Regions from separate parts of the Arthrobacter melezitosi genome, predicted to be linked through region 2. Evidence: predicted binding sites of a transcription regulator. Region 2 holds the regulator's gene; each other region holds the start of a gene.
The links. The regulator LexA, encoded in region 2, represses DNA repair genes until DNA is damaged. The targets are predictions, from matches to a motif close to TCGAACANNTGTTCGA.
Positions count from the first base shown of each region.

Region 1 (5,738 bases), on a different contig from region 2:
GATGATTTCAACCGCCTGGTTCAGCTGTTCGGGGCTGATCTCGGTTCCGCCGCCCTGGAGCTTGGGCGCGAGGATCAGCTGCGTGCCGCCCTCGAGGTCGAGGGCGAGCTTCGGGGTCCAGCTTGCGTTGCTCCAGGCGGAGCCGGCGCCCAGCAGCGCGGCGAGCAGAGCAAGAAGTACGCCCAGCCAGACGAGTGTCCGTTTGGCTGCCGTGCCGGGGCCGGTACGTGGCATTGTCGATTGTCCTTAGGGATGGAGCGCGGGGTCCGCGCCGTGCCGGTGGGTCCCGGCCGCCGGGGAGGCCCGGGGCCGGGAATGCGTGCTAGTTCTCGTTGTTCCTTTTGTTCTCGCGGTCCAGCCGCGCCAGGGTTTCCTCGGGGGTCTCGGCGGCGGTGCTGCCCGAGGTCCCGGAGGTGGCGATGGTGTCCGGTGCGGCAACCGACGGCTCGTCGGCGAGGTCCGCTGCCGGCTCCTGCTTGACGACCTTGGTCAGGGCCTGGGTGTGGACGGTGGCCGTGTTGCCCGGTGAGAGCTCGATGACGGCCTTGTTGTTCTCCTGGTCGATCGACACGATCGTTCCGAAGAGCCCGAACTGGGTCATCACCTCGGCGCCGGGTTCCATCTGCGACCGCATCTCGGTGACCTGCTGCTTGGCCTTGCGCTGCCGGCGGAACATGGAGAAGATCAGGAACGCCAGCGCGAGCGGGAGAATCAGGTTGAAGATGTCGAATGAGGACCCGGCGGCGTCGCCGGCTCCCGTGGCGGTCGAGGCTACTACGTTTGCGAACACAGAGAAGTTCCGTTCCTATAACTGGGGTCGGCACAGCCGGCGCAGATTCAGCCGGCTCACGCCACATGTCCTCCCAGTGTAAAGGGAAACCTCCCCCGGACAGGCCACCCCCGGTCAGGTCATCCAGTCCCCGGCCGGGTCCCCGCCGGGAACCTCGCCGTCCTGCGCCACGCTGAAGAGGTCCTCCGGCATCGCCGCGGCCACCGAGGGCGGCATCACCAGCCCGAGGTGGTGCCAGGCGGCCGCCGTGGCGATCCTGCCGCGCGGCGTGCGGCCGAGCAGGCCCTCCCGGACGAGGTAGGGCTCGGCGACCGTCTCGACCGTTTCCGGTTCCTCCCCGACGGCGATGGCCAGCGTTGACAGCCCCACCGGTCCCCCGCCGAACTTCGTGATGAGGGCGGTCAGGACGGCACGGTCCAGCCGGTCGAGGCCCTTCTCGTCCACCTCGTACATATCAAGGGCCGCCCCGGCGCTTCCGGCGTCGATCAGGTCGATGCCGTGGACGAGCGCCCAGTCGCGCACGCGCCGCAGCAGCCGGTTGGCGATACGCGGGGTGCCCCGGGACCGGCCGGCGATCTCGGCGAAGGCCGCCGAGTTGACCTTCATGTCCATGAGCATGGCCGACCGGCGCAGCACCAGTTCGAGCTCCTCCGTGGAGTAGAACTCGAGGTGGCCGGTGAAGCCGAAGCGGTCGCGCAGCGGTCCGGGCAGCAGCCCGGCCCGGGTGGTGGCCCCGACGAGGGTGAAGGGGGGAAGGTCGAGCGGGATGGCGGTGGCGCCGGGCCCCTTGCCGACGACGATGTCGACCCGGAAGTCCTCCATCGCCATGTAGAGCATTTCCTCGGCCGGGCGGGACATGCGGTGGATCTCGTCGAGGAAGAGCACCTCCCCCTCGGTGAGCGAGGACAGGATCGCGGCGAGGTCGCCGGCGTGCTGGATCGCCGGCCCGGAGGAGATCCGCAGCGGCGCGTTCATCTCGGCCGCGATGATCATCGCCAGCGTCGTCTTGCCCAGCCCGGGCGGGCCCGAGAGCAGCACGTGGTCGGCGCTGCGGCCCCGGAGGCGGGAGGCCTCGAGCACCAGGGACAGCTGCCGGCGCACCCGTTTCTGCCCCACGAAATCGTCGAGGTTCTTGGGCCGGAGCGCGGCCTCGACGGCGCGGTCCTCCGGGTCGGAGGAGGCCGCGACGAGCGGGGCGTCGCCGGGCTGGGATGCCGGGGCCATCAGAGGCTCTTCGCCCGGGCCGAGCTCCGCGCGCCGTCGGAGCCGAGCCGGCGGAGGGTGAGCTTGAGGATCTGGGCGACGTCGCCGGTCGCGGCAACCTCGGGCGCGTCGGCGGTGGCGGCGTCGATGGCGGCTCCGGCGTCCTTCTCGGACCAGCCCAGGCCCATCATGGCGGTGAGCACCTGCTCCTGCCAGGAGTTCCGGGGTACGCCGGGGGCCTCGAGGGGCACGAGCTTGCCCGCCAGTTCGAGCACGATCCGCCGCGCACCCTTGGGCCCGATGCCGGGGACCTTGCTGAAGGCCTTGTCGTCGCCGGAGGAGGCGGCGATGCGGATGGCCTCGGGGGTGTGCACGGCGAGCACGGCAAGGGCGAGCCGCGGGCCGACTCCGCTGATGGCCAGCAGGGTGTCGAAGACCTCGCGCTGCTCGGCGTCCGAGAATCCGAAGAGGGTCATCGAGTCCTCGCGCACCACCATCGTGGTGAAGACCTGCGCCTCGCTGCCGACCCGGAGCGTGGAGAGGGTCTGCGGTGTCGCCTGCACCTGCATGCCGAAGCCGTGAACGTCGAGCACGGCGGACTGCAGGCCGACGGAGGCCACGGTGCCGCGGAGGGAACTGATCATCTCGGGAAGCTCCAAAGAGGTATGGGGATCGATCGCCCGAACCATCGTCCGAACATACTTTCTATTACGTTACCGTCCCGGGAGCTCCGGCGCGCGCCGCCACACCGGGCCCGCCGCCGGCCGTCGGCCCCCAGGGGTGCCGGTCAGCGCCGCCGGGCCCTCGCTTCGGCCTCGGCCCACAGGCGCTGGGCGGGGGTGGCGGCTCCCGCGCCGGCGGCGGCCGCCGCCCCCTGCAGCCCCACTCCCCTGCGCCAGGCGTGGGTGATCGCCAGGGCCAGCGCGTCGGCGGCGTCGGCCGGCCGCGGCGGGGCGTCCAGGCGCAGGATCTTGGTGACCATCTTGGTGACGGCCACCTTGTCGGACTGGCCGTTGCCGGTCACCGCGGCCTTGACCTCGGTGGGGGTGTGCAGGGCGACGGGGATGCCCCGCCGGGCGGCGGCGGCGATGACCACTCCCGAGGCCTGGGCGGTGCCCATCACGGTGCTGACGTTGAGCTGGCTGAAGACCCGCTCCACGGCCAGCACGTGCGGGGAGTGAAGGTCGAGCCACTCATCCACGGCCTCGGCGATCACCAGCAGCCGCTGGTCGAGGCTGCGGCCGGCCTCGGTGCCGACGACGCCGACGGCCACCAGCGTGGAGTGCCGGTTCGGTTCGACGTCGACGACGGCCAGGCCGCACCGGGTCAACCCGGGGTCGATGCCCATAACGCGGATCGTCACGGTGCACCCTCCCGCAGGCCCGCCCGGCCGGTGCTAATCGTCGGTCTCGAGTTCGGCCAGGACCTCTTCGGAGAGGTCCGCGTTGGAGTAGACGTTCTGCACGTCGTCGAGTTCTTCGAGGGCGTCGACGAGCTTGAGGAACTTCTTCGCGCCGTCGACGTCGAGCTGGACCTGCATGGAGGGGACGAACTCGGCCTCGTCGGTGTCGTACTCGATGCCGTTCTCCTCGAGCGCGGCCACCACGGCCCGCAGGTCCTGCGGCTCGGAGATGACCTCGAAGGTGTCGGCCGACTCCTTGACCTCCTCGGCGCCGGCGTCCAGGACGGCCATCAGGACGTCGTCCTCCGACAGGCCGTTCTTGGGGAGGGTGACGACGCCCTTGCGGGTGAACAGGTAGGCCACCGACCCGGGGTCGGCGACGCTGCCGCCGTTGCGGGTGATGCCGAGGCGGACCTCGGAGGCGGCCCGGTTCTTGTTGTCGGTGAGGCACTCGATGAGCAGGGCGGAGCCCTGGGGCCCGCGCGCCTCGTACATGATGGTCTGGTAGTCGACGGCGTCGCCGAGCAGCCCCGCGCCGCGCTTGACGGCGCGGTTGATGTTGTCGATGGGGACCGAGGTCTTCTTGGCCTTCGACACCGCCAGTTCAAGGCCAGGGTTGCCGGCGAGGTCGGCGCCGCCTGCGCGCGCGGCCACCTCGATGTTCTTGATCAGCTTGGCGAAGGACTTCGCGCGCTTGGCGTCGATCGCGGCCTTCTTATGTTTGGTTGTAGCCCACTTAGAGTGCCCCGACATGCTTACGCTTCTCCTCTGATCATTCGAATAAACAATTCGTGGACCCGCTGCTCGCCGGTGACTTCCGGATGGAAACTCGTCGCGAGCAGGTTGCCCGACCGCACTGCCACAATTCTAGCGACCGCCCCGGACTTCTCCGGCCCGCCATCCAAGGACCCGCCGGGCACGGGCGTCGCCGACGCCGGCACCTCGGCGAGGACCTCCACCGAGGGCCCGACCTTTTCCACCCAGGGCGCGCGGATGAACACGGCCCGCACCGGGTCGTTCCCGCCGGCGGCGGCTGTGGCGTTCAGCCCGCGGAAGTCGAGGTCGGTCTCGAAGGACTCGCGCTGCCGGCCGAACGCGTTGCGCCGCACCACGATGTCGAGCCCGCCCAGGGTCTGCTGCGGATTGCCCTGGCGGTCCGTCGACGGATCGGCGATCACGTCGGCGAGCAGGATCATGCCGGCGCATGAGCCGTAGGCGGGCAGCCCGGCCCTGATCAGGGCGCGCAGCGGCTCCGCGAGGTCAAAGGCCCGGGTGAGCTTGTCGATGGTCGTCGACTCGCCGCCCGGAATAATGATCCCGTCGATCCCCTCGAGTTCGGCGGGGCGCCGGACGGCGGTGGCGGTGCCGCCGAGGGATTCGATGGTTCGGATGTGCTCGCGCACGTCACCCTGGACGGCCAGCACGCCGATGCGCACGCCGGAGGAGGGCGAAGGTGAGGAAGAGGCCATGGTCCAATTCTAGGTGCTCGGTTTCCGCCCCGGGCGCCGGCCGGCTGACCGGCTCCCCCGGATGGTTGCGCTAGGTTTAAAGGCATGAATCCCCTGAGCGTCCTTGTCGGAAAAGCCGTGCGCCGCGCCTCCAGGCTGCGCGGCGGCGGCTCGGCGCTGCCGGGCCTGGTGGTTGAGCGCATCGACCCGGGTTTCATGGGCCGCGCGCTGGCCTCCCTCGAGCACGGCGTCATGGTCGTCAGCGGCACCAACGGCAAGACCACCACCACCAAGATGGTCGTTGAGCTGCTCGAGGGCCAGGGCCTGCGGGTCTTCACGAACCGCACCGGCAGCAACTTCACCCGGGGCGTCGCCGCGGCCCTGCTGGGCGAGGTGGACTGGCGGGGGCGCCTTGAGGCCGACATCGCCGTCCTCGAACTCGACGAGGCCCACGCGGTGCACTTCGTGAACCGGGTCCGCCCGAGGTACTCGCTGCTGCTGAACGTCCTGAGGGACCAGCTCGACCGCTTCGGGGAGATCGACGCGACCACCCGCCTGCTCGGGAAGATCGCCGCCGCCACCACCGGAACCGTGATCCTCAACCGTGAGGACCCGCGCGTCGCGGGCCTCGCACCGACCGTGCGCGACGCCGGCGTCGTCTACTTCGGCCTCGACCCGTCGCTGCGGAGCACCTTTCCCAACGACGACGAACTCCGGGGCGCCACGGGGGTCCCGGCGCCGTCGGACCTCCCCGCCGACGTCGTGCTGGAGCGGGCGGAGGGCAACGGCGCCGTGTTCGGCGTCGACGGCGGATCGGTGCCGGCCGGGCTGCGCCTGCGAGGGGTGTACAACATCTTCAATGCGGCGGCCGCGCTCACCGCGGCCCGGACGGTGC
Region 1 covers NZ_JBTNDJ010000013.1:63,403-69,140, forward strand. Annotated here, with positions in the region: gene secD (protein translocase subunit SecD) at 1-234, opposite strand, end outside; gene yajC (preprotein translocase subunit YajC) at 323-790, opposite strand; gene ruvB (Holliday junction branch migration DNA helicase RuvB) at 905-2,014, opposite strand; gene ruvA (Holliday junction branch migration protein RuvA) at 2,014-2,637, opposite strand; gene ruvC (crossover junction endodeoxyribonuclease RuvC) at 2,781-3,356, opposite strand; gene ACX80W_RS13165 (YebC/PmpR family DNA-binding transcriptional regulator) at 3,390-4,148, opposite strand; gene pdxT (pyridoxal 5'-phosphate synthase glutaminase subunit PdxT) at 4,151-4,864, opposite strand; gene ACX80W_RS13175 (Mur ligase family protein) at 4,949-5,738, shown strand, end outside.
Region 1: ruvA (Holliday junction branch migration protein RuvA) is a predicted target of LexA. The motif match lies at 2,686-2,701, and genes of this name have one in related genera.

Region 2 (12,306 bases):
AACTCGCCCAGCTCGAATACCTCCTGCCGCGGCTGCGTGGCTGGGGCGAATCGATGTCCCGGCAGGCCGGAGGCCAGGTCGGCAGCGCCGGTGCCGGAATGGGCTCCCGCGGTCCGGGTGAGACGAAGATCGAACTTGACCGCCGGAAGATCCGCACCCGCATGGCCAAGCTGCGCCGCGAGATCGCCGGCATGAAGCCGGCCCGGGAGACCAAACGGTCGAACCGGCGCCGCAACCAGGTGCCCTCGGTCGCCATCGCCGGGTACACCAATGCCGGGAAGTCCTCGCTGCTGAACCGGCTCACCGACGCCGGCGTGCTGGTGGAGAACGCCCTGTTCGCGACCCTTGACCCGACGGTGCGCCGGGCCGAGACAACCGACGGCCTCGGGTACACCCTCGTGGACACCGTCGGCTTCGTCCGGTCGCTGCCCACCCAGCTCGTCGAGGCCTTCCGCTCAACCCTCGAGGAGGTGGCGGACGCCGACCTGATCCTCCACGTCGTCGACGCCTCCCACCCCGACCCCGAAGGGCAGATTGCCGCCGTGCGCACGGTCCTCGCGGAGGTCGACGCCCGGAACATCCCCGAGATCATCGTGCTCAACAAGGCCGACGCCGCCGACCCGTTCGTCCTCGAACGGCTCCGCCAGCGGGAGCCGCGCCACGTCGTCGTCTCGGCCCGCACCGGCCAGGGCATCGACGAACTGCGCATGCAGATCAGCACCTCCATCCCCAGGCCCGGGGTGCGTATGTCCCTGCTGGTTCCCTACGACCACGGGGAGATCATCAGCAGGCTCCACGAGGAGGACGCGGAAATCCTCTCGCTTGACCACGCCGAGGAGGGAACCCTGCTTGAGGTGATGGTGAGGGAGGGCCTGGCCGCGGAGCTCGAGCCGTACCTGAGGCATGAGTAAAGGGCGCGAGCCCGACGCGCTGGACCTGCTGGATGCCGCCGTCGCGGCGATGGGCGGTGAAAGCCGTGCCGGCCAGCATGAGATGGCGCGCCGGGTGAGCGAGGCCATCGACACCGGGGAGCACCTGCTCGTCCAGGCCGGCACCGGAACGGGAAAGTCGCTGGCCTACCTGCTGCCGCTGATCGCGCACGCCATCGACAGCGACAAACCCTCGATCGTTTCGACGGCAACCCTGGCCCTGCAGGCGCAGATCGTGGGCCGTGACCTGCCCCGGCTGCTGTCGGCGGTTCAGCCGCACCTTCCCCGGCCCGTGGACGTCGCCCTCCTCAAGGGGCGGTCGAACTACGTGTGCCTGCACAAGACGGCGGGCGGATTCCCGGAGGAGGACGCCCCCGACGCCCTGTTCAGCCTCGGCGAGGACGCCGTCCAGCACCCCGGCGCGGCACCTGCCGCGCCGGGCAGCGCGCTCGGCCGCGAGGTGGTGCGCCTCCGCGAGTGGGCCGAGGAGACCGGGACCGGTGACCGCGACGAACTGCTGCCGGGCGTCAGTGATCGGGCCTGGCGCCAGGTGTCGGTCAGCAGCCTCGAGTGCCTTGGTGCCCAGCGGTGCCCGGTGGCCAAGGAGTGCTTCAGTGAACGTGCCCGGGAGGCCGCCGCGACCGCCGACATCGTCATCACCAACCATGCGATGCTGGCCATCAGCGCCTTCGAGGGCCTCGCCGTGCTCCCGGACTACGACGTCGTCGTCATCGACGAGGCGCACGAACTCCACGACCGGGTCACCGGGGCGGTCTCCGGGCAGCTCTCGGCGTCGATGGTCTCAGCGGCCGCGACGGCGGTGCGCCGGCACGCCTCCCTGCGCACCGACGCGCTCGACTCCGCCGGCAAGGCCCTGGAGGAGGCCTGTGCGCTCCTGCCCTCCGGGCTGATGCCCGGACGCCTTCCCGAGGAGCTCGGGCTCGCCCTGGAGCAGGTGCGCGATGCCTCCCGGACCGCCCTTTCGGACACGAAGCCCGACGGCAAGGCCGACGGCCCGGGGGACGCCGACGGCGGCCGGCAGCAGGCCCGGGGGCGGCTCGGCCTCGTCTTCGAGGTGGCCGAGCGGCTGCTCGCGGCAGCTGAGGCCGGTGAGGTCGTCTGGGCCTCCCGCCCCAGTACCTTCACCCCGGGCGCCGGCTACTCGATGGCCGACGAAAGCGCGCCGGCCATCCTCAACGTGGCGCCGCTGTCGGTCGCCGGGCGCCTCCGTGAGGGATTGTTCGAAGACCACACCGTCGTGCTGACCTCGGCGACCCTCGCGATCGGCGCCGAATTCGGGCCCGTGGCCGGCTCCCTCGGGCTGACCGGTGCGGGCGCGCCGTCCTGGACCGGGGTGGACGTGGGAAGCCCCTTCGACTACCCCCGCCAGGGGGTGCTGTATGTGGCCAAGGACCTGCCCAAGCCCGAGCGGGGCACCTCCGAGGCGCAGTTGGCCGAGCTGGCCGCGCTGCTGAAGGCATCCCGCGGCGGAGCGCTCGGGTTGTTCTCCTCCCGCCGCGCCGCAGAGGAGGCGGCCGAGGCGCTGCGCCCACTCGTCGACTTCGAGATCCTGTGCCAGGGCGAGGCCTCGCTTCCCTCGCTCGTCCAGCAGTTCGCCGATGAGCCGGACACCTGCCTGTTCGGCACCCTGTCCCTGTGGCAGGGAGTCGATGTGCCGGGGCAGTCCTGCCGGCTCGTGGTGATCGACCGGATTCCCTTCCCGCGCCCCGACGACCCGCTGATGACCGCCCGGACCCGGGCGGTGGCCCGCGCCGGCGGCAATGGGTTCATGAGCGTCTCCGCCACGCACGCCGCAGTGCGGCTCGCGCAGGGGGCGGGGCGCCTGATCCGGGCCTCCGGAGACCGCGGCGTGGTCGCGGTCCTCGACTCGCGGCTTGCCAATGCCCGCTACGGATCCTTCCTGCGCGCAGCCCTGCCGCCGTTCTGGCACACCACCGACCGGACGACGGCGCTCGGGATCCTCGAGCGGGTCGCCGCAGGCTAGGGGAGTCCGGCCGCGGGAACCGTGCCCGACCGGCTTGATGACTGCCGGTGGGGCGCCCTGTGCGGGCGCCCGGGTCCCGGGCCGGGCCGGGCCGGGTCCCGGAGGCAACCCGCCGTGCCCGCCGGTCCCACCGTCAGTGACCGCCCGGTGCTAGGTGGACGCCGCGCGGACCGCCCGGTTCCTGCCCTGAGACTTCGCGGTGTAGAGCGCGGCGTCCGCCGCCGCGATGACCGCCTCCAATCCGCCGTCGGCCGGCCCGGCGTCGGCGATCCCGAAGCTGACGGTGGGGAGCGGGAACCCCTGCGGCGTCCGCGACCCCAGCAGGACCCGGCTGATCTCCGCGCTGACGGCCTCCGCGCGTTCCGCGTCGGCGCCGCTGAGGAGGATGATGAACTCCTCGCCGCCGTAGCGCCCGACCAGGTCGGTGGACCGCACCGAGCGGGAGCACGCCGCCGCAAAGGCCTGGAGTGCCGTGTCGCCGGCGGCGTGCCCGTAGGTGTCGTTCACTTCCTTGAACCGGTCGAGGTCCGCCAGGATCAGCGCCGCCGGGATCCCGGCGCCCTTGAGGCGCTCGAGTTCCCGGGTCGCCCGGTCAAGGAACCCGGAGCGGTTGAGCAGCCCGGTCAGGCCGTCGCGCGCCGCCTTGCGCCGCAGGTTGCGGGTGACCTGGTCATTGCTCAGCGCGGCCATGGTGAAGGACACCACCACCAGGAGGGTGAGGGTGATCAGTGTGGTCACGGCGGATCCGAAGAGGGTCTGGAAGACGCGCCCGTCCACGCCCCCGACGACGAAGGCGACGGCGCGCCCGAGGTAGAACACCGAGAGGAAGCCCGATGCCACCGCCAGCGGCAGCTGGGTCCGGACGAGGTGCGGAGCGGGCCGCCACACCGCCCAGGCGGCGAGGCCGAAGAGCAGCGACATCATGGCCAGGAAGACTTCCCCGCCGGACCAGGGGTTCACTGCGGGGTGGCCCAGTGCCGAGGCGAGGGCGGTCAGCAGGGGCGCGGCGGCGAGCTGTGCCACCGGCGGACGGCCCTTATGCAGGGAGCGCGCCGCCGCCCAGACGGCCGCCGCGCCGGCCACGAGCAGCGTGTTGCCCAGCGGGTTCGCCCAGCGTTGGTGGATTGTGCCGTCGAGGAGGAAGGCCGCCGAGCCGGCCAGGAACAGTCCGATGGCCGCACACCACCAGGCGCTGTAGGCCGAGCGGGTGCGGCGGAAGGTCACGAGGTAGAACAGCACGAGCTGGATCAGTGCCACCACGCCGAATGCGACCCTCAGGGTTGAGGTATCAAGCGGCATCCGGCGGGCCCTCCGTTCCGTGCGACATGCCGCCAGTATCGCACCGGGCGGCGACATTCCCCCGAGGCTCCGGCGCGTGGCGGCCCCGGAGCCCCTTGTGCCGTCGGCGCCGGCGGTGAAAGCCGCCCGGGCTAGAGGGCGCGCATCACCGAGACGACCTTGCCCATGATGCTCGCGTGATCGCCCAGGATCGGTTCGTACCGGGTGTTCTGCGGAAGCAGCCAGGTGTGCCCGTCCCGCTGGCGGAAGGTCTTCACCGTCGCCTCGTCGTCAAGCAGGGCGGCGACGATCTCGCCGTTCTGCGCGCTCTGCTGGCGGCGCACGACCACCCAGTCGCCGTCGCAGATGGCGGCGTCGATCATCGAGTCCCCGGAAACCCGGAGCATGAACAGTTCGCCGTGCCCGACGAGCTGCCGCGGCAGCGGCATGACATCCTCGACGACCTGATCGGCGAGGATCGGGCCGCCGGCGGCGATCCGTCCCACCATGGGAACCATCGCCGTGTCGACCGCGCCGGAAAACTCCGGGCCGGTGCCCGGCCTGTCCTGCTGAGGCGCCGCGGCGTCGGCCAGGGTCAGGGGCAGGAGGATCTCCATGGCCCGGGGCCGCTTGGGATCCCTGCGGATATATCCGAGCCGCTCCAGCTGGGACAGCTGGTGCGTGACGCTTGAGAGGCTCGCAAGTCCGACGGTGTCGCCGATCTCGCGCATCGACGGCGGATACCCGTTGGCGCCGATCGACCGCTGGATGGTTTCAAGGATCTTCATCTGGCGCGGCGTCAGGCCCTTGGGCACCGTCCGGCCCCGTGGACGTCCCCGCACGGGGGCGCCGGTCGGAAGCGCTGCGGCCGCCTCTCCCGCCGGGACGGCCGGAGCCGCCCGCCCCTCTTCCGCTGCCCGCTCTGCCACTGGTTCTGTCCCTTCGCTGCGCCGCCACCTGCGCCGGGAAGTCCCGGCTGACCCATTGTGTCGGTGGCACGTGGTGTTGTCAGGTTGCCGCCGTCCGCCGGCAGGGCCGGACTACGCGTCTTCCTATGAGGCCAACGGTAGGCCAGCACGGACCTGTTTTCAAACATATGTTCGAGCGAGTCTCGACAAAGCTCGATGACAGGTGCTAAGAATAAGCAGGACGAAATAGAAGACATGTTCGAATTAACCGTTCGAACCCGTTGGACTTATTCGAAACTCCAGAAGAGGTACACGTCATGACCGCAATACCAGGCCCGCTCAGTGCCCCCGCAGGATCCGCCGCGGCGGGTGGCCTCCGGTCCCTCGGTGCAACGGGCGGGGGCCGTCTTCCCAGTCAGCGGGATACGGACCTTCCGCGGCTGCGGCTGACCCGGCGCGGCAGGGTGCTCCTGGTGGGGGTGCCGCTGGTGCTGCTCGCGGCCTCCCTTGTCCTCCTCGCGGCGTCCATGACGGCGCCGGCCAAGGCCGGCAGCGACACCGCCCAGCCGGCCGACACGGTGAGTGTCAACGTGGCGCCGGGGGAGACGCTCTGGTCGCTGGCGGGCGAATTCGCCCCCGACCGGGATCCGCGCGACGTCGTCTCGGAGATCGTCGAACTCAACGGGCTCGGCTCCTCGACGGTGCAGGCGGGCCAGATCGTCGCACTGCCCGTCTCCAGGTAACCCGGACCGCCCGTGGCGGCCGGTCGGCGCCCCGCCTCAATTCAGCACTCCGGCGGACCTTCGCTTAAGCTCGGTGGGTGAGGAACCGCCTTGAGTCCCTGTCCCGCCTTCCGCTGCGCGAGAACCTTGTGGGGTTATCTCCCTACGGTGCCCCGCAGATTGACGTTCCGATCCTGCTCAACGTCAACGAGAACACCCACGGGGTGCCTGCCGAGGTCCGCAGCGCCATCGTCGAGGCGGTGCAGGCGGCCGCCCTCGGGCTGAACCGCTATCCGGACCGCGAGTTCACCGAGTTGCGCGGGAACCTTGCCCGCTACCTTGGTGGGGGAGTCACGGCGGAGCAGGTCTGGGCCGCCAACGGCTCCAACGAGGTGCTCCAGCAGATCCTCCAGGCGTTCGGAGGGCCGGGGCGCACCGCGATCGGCTTCCCTCCGACGTACTCGATGTATCCCCTGCTCGCCAGCGCCACCGACACCCGCTACGTCACGGCCGCCCGCGACGCCGCCTTCCAGCTGGACGCCGGGTACGTCGCCCGCGAGGTCGCCTCCTCCGGCGCCAATGTCGTCTTCCTCTGCTCTCCCAACAACCCCACGGGGACGGCGCTGGGGCTCGACGTCGTGGAGGCCGCCTACGAGGCCGGGGCGGCGGCCCGCGCCATCATCATCGTGGACGAGGCCTACGCCGAGTTCTCCCACGCCGGCACGCCCAGCGCCATCACCCTGCTGCCCGGACGGGAGCGGCTCATCGTCTCCCGCACCATGAGCAAGGCGTTCGCACTGGCCGGAGCCCGGCTCGGGTACCTCGCTGCCGCGCCCGAGGTCGCCGATGCGCTGCGCCTGGTCCGCCTGCCCTATCACCTCTCGGCGATCACCCAGGCCGCCGCCAACGCCGCCCTGACCCACTCCGCCACCCTCCTGGCCAACGTTGAGGCGATCAAGGTCCAGCGCGACCGCATCGTGACCGAACTCGCGGGGCTGGGCCTGTCGCCGGCCCCGTCCGACGCCAACTTCGTGCTGTTCGGCGGCCTGGCGGACCCACAGCGGGTCTGGCGGGGCCTGCTCGAGGCGGGGGTGCTGATCCGCGACGTCGGGATTCCGGGCCACCTTCGGGTGACGGCCGGCACGGAGAGGGAAACCACAGTGTTCCTCGAGTCACTGAAGCACCTGCTCTGAGCGGCGTCTCCTAGACTGGAAGGGAGCGTGCGCCGCCCCTCCGTCCGGACGGCGGCCCGCACCGATGCGAAAACCCTAGCGAAGGACACCAATGACCGTGGAGATCTCCGCCGCCCGCACCGCGCGGATCGAGCGGACCACCAGCGAATCCAGCGTGTACCTCGAGGTGAACCTCGACGGCACGGGTACCTCGGACATCAGTACCACAGTGCCGTTCTATGACCACATGCTCACCGCACTCGCCAAGCACTCCCTGATCGACCTGACGGTGAAGGCCACCGGCGATACGCACATCGACGTCCACCACACCGTCGAGGACACGGCCATCGCCTTCGGCGAGGCCCTGCGGGGGGCCCTGGGCACCAAGGCCGGGATCCGGCGCTTCGGCGAGGCGACGGTTCCCCTCGACGAGGCTCTGGCGAATGCCGTCGTCGACATCTCGGGCCGTCCGTTCCTTGTGCACGGCGGCGAACCGGCGGGCCAGGAATACCACCTCATCGGGGGCCACTTCACCGGGTCGCTGACGCGCCACATCTTCGAGGCCATCGCGCTGCACGCCGGGATCTGCCTGCACCTGACGGTGCTCGCCGGCCGGGACCCCCACCACATCGTTGAGGCGCAGTTCAAGGCCTTCGCGCGCGCCCTCCGGGCCGCGGTGGAGTCCGACCCTCGGGTCGAGGGCATTCCGTCGACGAAGGGGGCACTGTGAGCGCGCCCAAGGTGACGGTGCTCGACTACGGCTCGGGCAACGTCCGCTCCGTGGTGCGGGCCCTCGAACACGTCGGCGCCGAGGTCACCCTAAGCGCCAAATCGCAGGACGTGCTGAACGCCGACGGGCTCGTCGTGCCGGGTGTCGGGGCCTTCGCGGCCGTGATGAAGGGCCTCAAGGATGTCGATGCGCTGCGCCTCATCGGCCGCCGCGTGGCCGGCGGACGGCCCGTCCTCGGCATCTGCGTGGGCCTGCAGATCCTCTTCGACGAAGGCGTTGAGCACGGGGTGCGCACCGCCGGGATGGGGGAGTGGCCGGGCAAGGTCGAGCGGCTCCAGGCCGAGGTGGTGCCCCACATGGGGTGGAACACCGTCAGCCCGCCCGAGGGCTCGGTGCTCTTTCGGGGCATCGAGGACGAGCGGTTCTACTTCGTCCACTCCTACGGGGTCCAGCACTGGGACTTCGACGTCAGCCAGCCGATGATGAAGCCACCGCAGGTCACCTGGTCCGACCACGGCGGCCGGTTCATCGCCGCCGTCGAGAACGGCCCGCTCTCGGCCACCCAGTTCCATCCCGAAAAATCCGGCGACGCCGGAGCCCAACTGCTGCGCAACTGGATCGGCAGGGTGGGCTAGCCGTGCTCAGCGTCATCCTGATGGGCGTCGCCGGCCTGCTGATCGGCGGAGCGCTGTCCTTCCGGTCCCAGGGCTTTCCCAAGGCGCTCATCATCAGCTTCTGGGTCCTCGCCGGCATGGCCCTCATCGGGGCGTACCTCTTCACCCTGGAGGCGTAGGCCCTGCTGGGCCCCACGCGGTGCGCAGGCGCGGCGGGGCCCCCAGCGGGCCGGCGCCCGCCCGCCTCCGCCGTCCCCGATCCCGACCCCTGCCCCCACACCATCCGGCCCACCGGCCGCCGTCCACCGAAAGAAGCCCATGAGCCCGTTCACCGACTCACCCAACCTGGAACTCCTCCCCGCCGTCGACGTCGCCGACGGCCAGGCCGTCCGCCTCGTGCAGGGGGCCGCCGGCAGCGAAACCAGCTACGGGGACCCCCTCGACGCGGCGCTGGCCTGGCAGGAGGACGGCGCCGAATGGGTCCACCTCGTGGACCTCGACGCCGCCTTCGGGCGGGGCTCGAACCGGCCGCTCCTCGAGAAGGTCGTCCGCAGGCTCGATATCAAGGTGGAGCTCTCCGGTGGAATCCGCGACGACGAGTCGCTCGACGCCGCCCTTTCCCTGGGGGCCACCAGGGTGAACCTCGGCACGGCCGCCCTCGAGAACCCGGAATGGACCGCCAGCGCCATCGCCCGCTACGGCGACGCGATCGCCGTCGGCCTCGATGTGCGCGGCACCACCCTGGCCGCCCGCGGCTGGACCCAGGAGGGCGGGGACCTGTGGGAGGTGCTGAAGCGGCTCGAAGACGCCGGATGCGCCCGTTACGTCGTCACCGACGTCACCAAGGACGGCACCCTGCAGGGACCGAACCTAGCCCTCCTTGAGCAGGTGCTCGAGCGGACGAGCCGGCCGGTCGTGGCATCGGGGGGCATCTCCACCCTCGACGATATTGCGGCGCTGCGCCAGCTGGTGCCCGGCGGCCTCGAGGGAGCGATCGTCGGCAAGGCCCTCTACGCCGGGGCGTTCACCCTGCCGCAGGCCCTGGATGTTGCCGGGCGCCCGGCGTCCCGGGAATGACCCGCCAACTCCCGGCACACATCGCGGCCGCCCTGGCGGGGAATACAACCGACTCCGCCGGGCGGCCCTGGGCCGGACGTGACCTTTCGGGCAGCGGAAACCCACTCCATAACTTCGACGAGGACGACGGGCAGGCCGACCCCGGCTGCTCGGACGCAGTCCGGGCCCTGATCGGCGGCACCGGCAGTGAGGAGCAGGTGATCCAGGCGCTGGCCCCGGCGCGGGTCTTCATCCCCATCGTGGCCCAGCTCGCCGGCACCGCAGAGGGCGCCCACGGGATCGCCACCGACAAGGAAGCCGACATGGCCCTGGTGACGCTGCGGGCTCCGGACGGCCGGTCGGCGCTGCCGGTGTTCACCTCCTCGGACCTGCTCGCGGCGTGGCACTCCGAGGCCCGCCCGGTGGCCGCCTACGCTGCGCGCGCGGCCCTTGCCGCCGTCGCCGAGAAGGCCGAACTGCTCGTGGTGGACCCGGGAGCCGACTTCACCTTCGTGGTGCGCCGCCCGGCGGTGTGGGCCCTGGCCCAGCAGGAGACCTGGACGCCGTCCTACCGGAGCCCCGACCTGAGCGGCATCGTCGCCCCGATCGTCGGCGGCGAGGAGGCCGTCGTCGACGTCGTGCTTGAGCCGGGGTCCGGGGTACCTGCACGGACCGCTGGCGGTAGGCTTGTCTCCGGCGGCGGAGCCGGCCCCGAGCTTCGGATGAGCGTCCGCCTGCAGCCCGGGCTCAGCCCGACCGCCGTCCGGGACCTGGTGGAGCGCCTGCGCGCCTCCCTGCAGGCCCGCCGGGAGTTCGTCGAGCGTGTCGACTCCCTGGAGATCCGAATAACCAGCTGACCGCGAAGGATCAGCAAGAGAGATGCCGCCGTGAACTTTGCCGTCTACCTGGAACTGCTGCGCATCGTTCCTGTCCGGAGGCTGCTGCTCGTCGGCATGATCGCCCGGTTCCCCCACTCCGCCGCGGGGGTCCTCCTGACCCTGCATGTCGTCCAGACCCTGGACCGCGGCTACGCCGCGGCGGGGTCCGTCGCCGCGCTCGTCACCATCGGGATCGCCGTCGGCGCGCCCTGGCGCGGCCGGCGGGTGGACAGCGTCGGACTGCGGAAGGCGCTGATTCCCTCGGTCATCGCCGAGGCCGTCATCTGGTCGGTCGCCCCGCGGCTGCCCTACGAATGGCTGCTGCTCGCGGCGCTCGTGGGCGGGCTGTTCACCCTTCCGGTCTTCTCCGTGGTGCGCCAGTCGCTCGGCGTGCTGGTGGAGGGGCAGTCCCGCCGCACGGCCTTCACCCTCGACGCCATCTCCACCGAAACCATCTTCATGGTGGGCCCGGCGGTCGGTATCGTGCTCGCGACGCAGGTGTCCACGGTGCTCGGCCTGACCCTGGTGGGCTTCGCCACTGCCGCCGCGGGAATCCTGCTGATGATCTACAACCCGCCGACCCGGACCGGGCAGCCCGGGGCGCTTCCCGCGCCGAGCGAGTCCGAGGACCAGGCCCTGGCGGTCGAGTCGGTGGTGGCTGCGGCGCCCGCCCGCGTCAACGAGGCCTCGGCCGAACTCGTGCCGCGCGCGGCGGTGCCCGTGCTGCGCCGGGTGGGCGGCAGGGTGGGCTCCCGGTTCACCTGGGTCACCATTCCGCTGGCCGTCGTCATGGCCGTCGCCGCCGGAGCCGGCCTCGCGCTTTCCGGCACCGAGGTTGGCATCATCGCGACCCTCGAACAGACCGGGCGGGAGGGGCAGCTCGGCCTGGTGTTCGCCGCCTGGTGCGCCGCCTCGATCGTGGGCGGGCTGCTCTACGGGGCCCTGCACAAACCGATCTCGCCGCTCGTGCTGCTGCTCGGCATGGGCGTGCTGACGATTCCCATGGCGTTCGCCACCGACACCGTCTCCCTGAGCCTGCTCTCCATCGCACCGGGCCTGCTCTGCGCGCCGGTGCTGTCGGCGGCCTCGGAGAAGGTGGCGGACCTCGTGCCGGAGAAGCGCAGGGGAGAGGCGATGGGCTGGTACGGTTCGGCGCTGACGTCGGGGGTGGCCGTCGGGGCCCCGCTCGCCGGGGTCCTGATCGACGCGGTGGGTCCGTGGGGCGGTTTCGTCGCCGTCGGTGGGGCCGCTGCACTCATCGGGACCGCCGGCCTCGCCGCCCAGCAGGTGCGGCGGCGCCGGGCGCCCGTCGGCTGACAGGACCGGCCGGAAGCGGCACCGGCGGGCAGCAGCACCAGCGCCCGCCGGAAGCAGCACCGGCCGCAGCACCAGGCGACAACAGCACCACCGGCGGCGGAGCTGCGGGGCCCGGGCCGTTAAACGCAGCGGCGGCCGGCCCGTGGTGGGCCGGCCGCCGGAAGGATGGTCCTAGTTGACCGGGCCGGTGAACTTCTCGCCCGGGCCCTTGCCCGGCGCGTCGGGGATCACCGACGCCTCCCGGAAGGCCAACTGCAGCGAGCGCAGGCCGTCGCGCAACGGTCCGGCGTGCTGGCTTCCGATCTCCGGAGCCGCGGCCGTCACGAAACCGGCCAGGGCGGTGATGAGCTTCCGCGCCTCATCGAGGTCCTTGAGTTCCTCCGCGTCGTCTCCGGCGGCCAGCCCGCACTTGACGGCGGCGGCACTCATCAGGTGCACGGCCGAGGTGGTGATGACCTCCACGGCCGCCACTTCGGCGATGTCGCGCATGTGCTGGCGGACCTCGTCCCCGGCGCCATCCTGCGGCACCGTTTCATCGGCGAAGCTGCGGCGGATCGGAGAGGGGTCGGAGGCGGAAGCGGGGGTGCCCGGCCCGGTTTCGGCGGGATTGCTGTTCGGAGTGCTCATACTGGTAAGCTTGTCACAGACCAACTGCACGTCGTTACTCCCGGCGCCCCTTCGCGGGTATGGGAAAAGA
Region 2 covers NZ_JBTNDJ010000006.1:172,387-184,692, forward strand. Annotated here, with positions in the region: gene hflX (GTPase HflX) at 1-911, shown strand, start outside; gene ACX80W_RS09285 (ATP-dependent DNA helicase) at 904-2,934, shown strand; gene ACX80W_RS09290 (GGDEF domain-containing protein) at 3,085-4,233, opposite strand; gene lexA (transcriptional repressor LexA) at 4,365-5,054, opposite strand; gene ACX80W_RS09300 (LysM peptidoglycan-binding domain-containing protein) at 5,438-5,863, shown strand; gene ACX80W_RS09305 (histidinol-phosphate transaminase) at 5,941-7,035, shown strand; gene hisB (imidazoleglycerol-phosphate dehydratase HisB) at 7,127-7,744, shown strand; gene hisH (imidazole glycerol phosphate synthase subunit HisH) at 7,741-8,379, shown strand; gene ACX80W_RS09320 (CG2302 family histidine operon protein) at 8,382-8,537, shown strand; gene priA (bifunctional 1-(5-phosphoribosyl)-5-((5-phosphoribosylamino)methylideneamino)imidazole-4-carboxamide isomerase/phosphoribosylanthranilate isomerase PriA) at 8,677-9,435, shown strand; gene ACX80W_RS09330 (SseB family protein) at 9,432-10,271, shown strand; gene ACX80W_RS09335 (MFS transporter) at 10,302-11,609, shown strand; gene ACX80W_RS09340 (DUF1844 domain-containing protein) at 11,781-12,236, opposite strand.

Region 3 (5,738 bases), on a different contig from region 2:
GGTCCGGAAGGTCGCCGTTGGCCGGTGATGCCTCCGAGCTGACTCCGCTCGAGGGCGCGCTGATATCACCGCGCCAGGCGCCGCTTTCACCGCCGCTCTTCTCAATGAACTCCTTGAACCGCTTGAGGTCGGCCTTCACCTGGCGCTTGTCGGCATTGACCACCGAGCCGATCTTCTCGGTGAAGGTTTCGGGATGCCAGTCGAGCTGCACCATCAGCCGGGTGGTGTTGTCGTCGATCCGGTGGAAGGTGACGACACCTGCGTGGGATTCGCCGTCGGTGCTCTTCCAGGCCACCCGCTCATCGGGGTGCTGTTCGGTGATTTCCGCGTCGAACTCCCGCTTCACGCCGCCGATGCTCGTCACCCAGTGGGTGGAGGTGGCGGAAAGCTGGGTCACGGAGTCGACGCCGCCCATGAATTTGGGGAACGTTTCGAACTGGGTCCACTGGTTGTAGGCCGTGCTGACCGGCACTGAAACTTCGATCGATTCCTGCACTGATGCCATGACGCATTCCTCCTTGGGGCTGGGACCGGAGCCGCTCTCCGCGGCCGGCCTCGACCGCTCGTGGGCCGCAAGATAACCAGACAATAAGTAAGCTTAGGATATGCAGTTCGATGGGATTTGGCCAATGGCCGGGTCCTGGGTGGAGGAACTTCGCCCGCAGAAACGCACCGAATCCGCCCGCCCCAGGCGGGCTTTGCCCCTACGCATGGAGGATTTATGAAGCATCACCCACGCTGACCGATAACCTGCAGTCCGTCCTGGTCGATTTGATCGAACTCCATCTGCAGGGCAAGCAGGCGCACTGGAATGTCGTCGGCAAGAACTTCCGGACCATGCACCTGCAGCTCGATGAGATCATCGACGACGCCCGGTTGTTCACCGACCAGCTCGCCGAACGCATGCGCGCCCTCCACGCGGTCCCCGACGGCCGCAGTGCCTCGGTGGCCCGGGGAACCTCCATCGACCAGTTCCCGGCCGGGCTCGTCTCCACGCAGGACACCATCCCCCGGGTGGTCCGCATGCTCGAATCGGCGGTCCAAAGGATGCGGGACGTCCACGACCAGGTCGACGAGGAAGACCCCACGACGGCGGACATCCTCCACGGGTTCATCGAAAAGCTCGAGCAGTACGCGTGGATGGTGGCCGCCGAAGACATGGAGCCCACCACCGAGGTGACAGAGCCCGCCCAGGCCGTCCCGGCCTAGGCGGCGGCGGGGCTGCGGGCGCCACCTCCTCCCCGAAGCAGCAGCCGGACCCCCCGGGGCGCATCACGCCGGGCCGGGACGCCGGCCACCATCTTCGAAACAAGGTGATCGCCTAGTAATGTGTAGGCTTATTAACCGGTCTAGCAGAAGGCCGATCACGAACACTTCCGGAGTTTGTGCATCGGTCCTGAATCCTTCGGGGGACGCCAGCGGCTGATGCTCCGCCCTGGGACGACCGAACGAAACAGGACCAGAGATCATGGCCGACAGGGTTGCCGGGCAATCACCCACCGACTACCTTCAGGAACTCATCCTCGATACCGACGATGTCGAAGAATTCCTCAATGAATTCGCGGCTTTTTCGGCAAACCAGCTGTTTGACCGCACCGGCGGGGCGCTCTGCGGAGTGACCCTCCTGCGAAGCAGGCGGGCCGGCACCGTGGCCAGCAGCAGCCCCGAAGCCAAGGAGCTCGACGAGATCCAGTACCGCCATTCCGAGGGGCCGTGCCTGACCGCCTGCCTGGAGCACCGCACGGTCCACGTGGCCAATGTGGCGGCGGACGAACGGTGGCCCGACTACCTCGCCGACATCTCGCAGCACGGCGTCCAGTCGATCCTCGGAGTGCCCTTCGACCTCGAGGCCGGCACCATGGCGGCACTGAACGTGTACTCAGTGCGGGCCGGAGGCTTCGACGAGGAGTCGATCCGCACCGCCGAGGGATTCGTCCGCCAGACCTCCAGGGCCCTGATGCTCTCGGTCCGCCTTGCCCAGCACAGCGACTCGGTGTCGAACCTCAAGGCCGCGATGAAATCCCGCACCGCCATCGATATCGCCATCGGAATCATCATGGCCCAGAACCGGTGCAGCCAGCAGGAGGCCTTCAATATCCTCAAGGCGGTCTCGAGCAGCCGCAACCGGAAGGTCCGTGACATTGCCGCCTCCGTGGTGGCCTCCATCGGCCAGGGCGAACCCGAGACCCACTTCGAAGCGTAGGCGGAGGCCACCCGCCCGCGTGGGTGTCTTGCCGAAACTGCAGCTCACCACCCTCCGCGGGGCTCAAAGCGTGGTTAGCTGCAAACTCGCGGAAATGCCTCCACCCGGGCTCCCACCGAAACTGCAGCTCACCACCCTCCGCGGGGCTCAAAGCGTGGTTAGCTGCAAACTCGCGGGGACATCAGCGGCGTCGGCCCCGCCGGTTCTGCGGCGTCCGGGCCTTTCCCGCCTTCGCGGCCCCCTTCGGGGCGCCGGAACGCTTCCCGCCCGGTGCGGCCGACTGCTTGGCCCCCTGCTGCGCCCCGGCCTTCCGAGCCGGAGCCTTCGAGGATGCACTTTTCGGACCGTCGGCGGCCGAGGGCTGGCGCGAGCTGCGCTCGGTCCGGCCGCGCACGATTCCGATGAACTCCTCGACGTCCTGCGAGTCGTTGCCCTCGAGCCAGGCGATGCCGATCGTGGTCCCCGGAAGTTCGGGCACCGGCCGGTGCACGGCGTCCCGGCGGGCATGCAGCCGGGCCAGGGACATCGGGAGCACGACGACCCCGGCCCCCGACGCCGCCACCTCGACGGCTCCGGCGGGGCCTCCGCACTCCGCGACGTCGAGCCGGTTCTCCGCCTCGAGTTCGGCCAGCGGCACCTCGTCATAGAGCGAGATTTCATGCTCCTTGGAGGACACCACGACGGCTTGTTCCTCATAGAGCGGGATGACGAAAAGATTCTCCCGGTCCACGGGAAGCCGGACGAAGAGGACGTCGACGGCGGCGGAGTGCAGGGCGGCCACGGCGTCGTCGCCGTACTGCTGAAGCTCCAGCGGCACCTCCGGGTGCCGCTCCCGCCACCGCCCGACCCATTTGCCGGGGGTGACGCCGGCGACGAAGCCCACGGAAAGCGTTCGGGGCTTGAACTCTGGCACAACTTCACCCTAGCCCACGGGCGGCCGGGGCAGCGCCGGGGACCGTTACGCTTGGATCATGACCCCCGCAAAAACCCCGCAGACCATGAAACCGGCCACCGCGGCCAAGAAACTTGGCATTTTCCTGCCCGCCGCACCCTCGGAATTCCAGGAGCGGGAACTGACGCGGGGGGAGTTCAACGAACTGCAGCAGAGCCCGCCGGAGTGGCTCGCCGAGCTGCGCCGCAACGGTCCGCACCCCCGTCCCGTGGTGGCCCAGAAGCTGGGGGTCTCCGTCAGCGGGCTGGCCCGTGGCGGCGTTACCGAGGCGCTGACGACCGCGCAGATCACGGCCCTGCTGCAGGATCCCCCGGCCTGGCTCGTCGCCGAACGCGCCACCCAGGCCGCGGTGCGGGCGGAGGCCGCCCGGGTCAAGGAGCGCGATGCCCAGCGTGCGCAGGAGGCCGGCTCCGAGCAGGGCAGGAAGTAACCGCGAAGTTGCGCCGGGCCCCCGGATGAACCGGGTTTAAGGGCATTTCCCTCCACTGCGTAGCATATTCAGGGCTCCTCCACGGCCGGAGCCTCCGATTGACTTAATAGAACACGTATTCGAATATTGAGTCGTGACTCCACCAGCTGCAGGCGCCCTCGAGGAGGACGGGCCGTTCCCCTCCGGCTCCGGCGCGCCCGGGCCGCGGCTGCTGAAGACCGCCTCCCCGGTGGACCTGCAGCAGCGCATCAACCAGATGCAGGCCAGTCGGCTGGATTCGAGGCGGCTTCCCACGGTTCCGGCACTGGCCCGGATCCTGCCCGGCGGTGGCCTGCAGTCCGGGGGCTCGTACTCGGTGCGGAACTCCGCCGCCCTGGCCATGGCGTTGCTGGCCGGTCCTTCCGCCCAGGGGGCCTGGTGCGGGGTGGTTGGACTGCCCGAATTCAGTGTGGAGTCCGCCCGTGAATTCGGGATCAACCTCGACCGGCTGATCCTGGTGCCCGCACCGGGAGCCCAGTGGCTCACGGTGACGGCGGCCCTGATCGATGTGGTCTCGGTGGTCCTCACCCGCGCCCCCGAGCACCTCACCCCAACCGATACGGCCCGGCTCAAGGCGAGGCTCCGGCAGCGCGGGGCCGCGATGGTCACCCTGGGGAGCTGGCAGCAGAGCGACTCGACCCTGGGCGTGGCCGAGAGTGTGTGGGAGGGCCTCGGCTCCGGAAGGGGCCACCTGCGTGCCCGCCGGATGAAAATCACCGCCACGCACCCCTCGGGCCGGCCCCGGCATGCCTACCTTTGGCTTGCCGACCTGCAGCACGGGCTGCAGGATCCGGCCGGCAGGTACCTCAACGACGGTGCCCCGGGCTCCGCCGACGGCGGGGATCCCCTGTTCTGGCCCACCCTGATGAACTCCTGATGGACAGCCCGCCCGCCGGAGACGGCTCCACCGCCACCCGGACCCTTTTGCTGTGGTGCCCGGACTGGCCGATCACGGCCGCCCTGCGTGAACATTCCCTCGAGGCCGACGCGGCCCTCGCCCTGGTGGCGAAGGGGGAGGTCTTCGCCTGTTCCCCCGCCGCCCGCCAGGAGGGGGTGCGCCGGGGGCTGCGGGTCCGGGAGGCCCAGGCGCGGTGTCCGCACCTCATCTGCCTGCCCTACGACCCGGATTTGGACCAGCGCAGCTTCGAACCGGTCACCGCCGCCGTGGAGACGATTATGCCCGGCGTCCAGGTCCTCCGGCCGGGACTGTGCGCGGTCCGGGCCAAGGGTCCCTCCCGCTACTACGGCAGCGAGGAAAAGACGGCCTCCGTCGTCTTCACGGCCCTTGCCGCCATCGGCCTGACGGACGTGCGGATCGGAATCGCCGACGGTCCGTTCGCCGCCGAGCAGGCGGCCCGGGTCGCCGAGGAAACCGACGACGCCGACGGGCCGCTGTGCATCATCCCGCCCGGACGCTCCGCCTGGTTCCTCAGCACGTTTCCCCTCGAGGTCCTGGATCAGCCGAAGCTCGCGGTACTGCTGCGCCGCCTGGGGATCCGCTCGCTCGGGGACTTCGCCGCGCTCGGGGCAGCCGATGTCCGCAACCGGTTCGGCGAAGAGGGCGCACTGGCGCACCGGTTGGCCAGCGGAACCGACTCCGCGGGCGTGGTGGCGCGCAGGCCTCCGCCGCAGCTTGAGACCACCGTCGACTTCGAGCCGCCGCTGGCCCGCATCGACCAGCTCGCCTTCGCCTTCCGGATGTCCGCCGAGGCCTTCATCGACCGGATCCGGGGCGCCGGGCTCGTCTGCACGGCACTGCGGGTGGTGTTGACTTCCGACTCCGGCGAGGTGTCGGAGCGGACCTGGCAGCATCCCCGGTGGTTCGACGCCGACGACGTCGTCGACCGGGTGCGGTGGCAGCTGCAGGGGGGAAGGAACGCCGACAGCGGGCTGAGCTCGGGCATCACCCGCGTGCAGGTCGGGCCGGTGACCGTCGAGGACCTGGGCGACCATGCCGACGGGCTATGGGGCACGGGCCCCGACGAGAGCGTCCACCACGGCCTGGCCCGGATCCAGAGCATGCTCGGCCACGGCGCCGTCCTCACCGCGATCCTTGCCGGCGGGCGCCTCCTGGCGGACCGCCGCGTCTACATCCCCTGGGGTGACGCGCCCCC
Region 3 covers NZ_JBTNDJ010000004.1:268,279-274,016, reverse strand. Annotated here, with positions in the region: gene ACX80W_RS07325 (SRPBCC family protein) at 1-505, opposite strand, end outside; gene ACX80W_RS07320 (Dps family protein) at 718-1,209, shown strand; gene ACX80W_RS07315 (GAF and ANTAR domain-containing protein) at 1,469-2,203, shown strand; gene ACX80W_RS07310 (LysR family transcriptional regulator substrate-binding protein) at 2,385-3,116, opposite strand; gene ACX80W_RS07305 (DUF5997 family protein) at 3,202-3,585, shown strand; gene imuA' (DnaE2-dependent mutagenesis accessory factor ImuA') at 3,719-4,501, shown strand; gene ACX80W_RS07295 (DNA polymerase Y family protein) at 4,501-5,738, shown strand, end outside.
Region 3: imuA' (DnaE2-dependent mutagenesis accessory factor ImuA') is a predicted target of LexA. The motif match lies at 3,693-3,708, and genes of this name have one in related genera.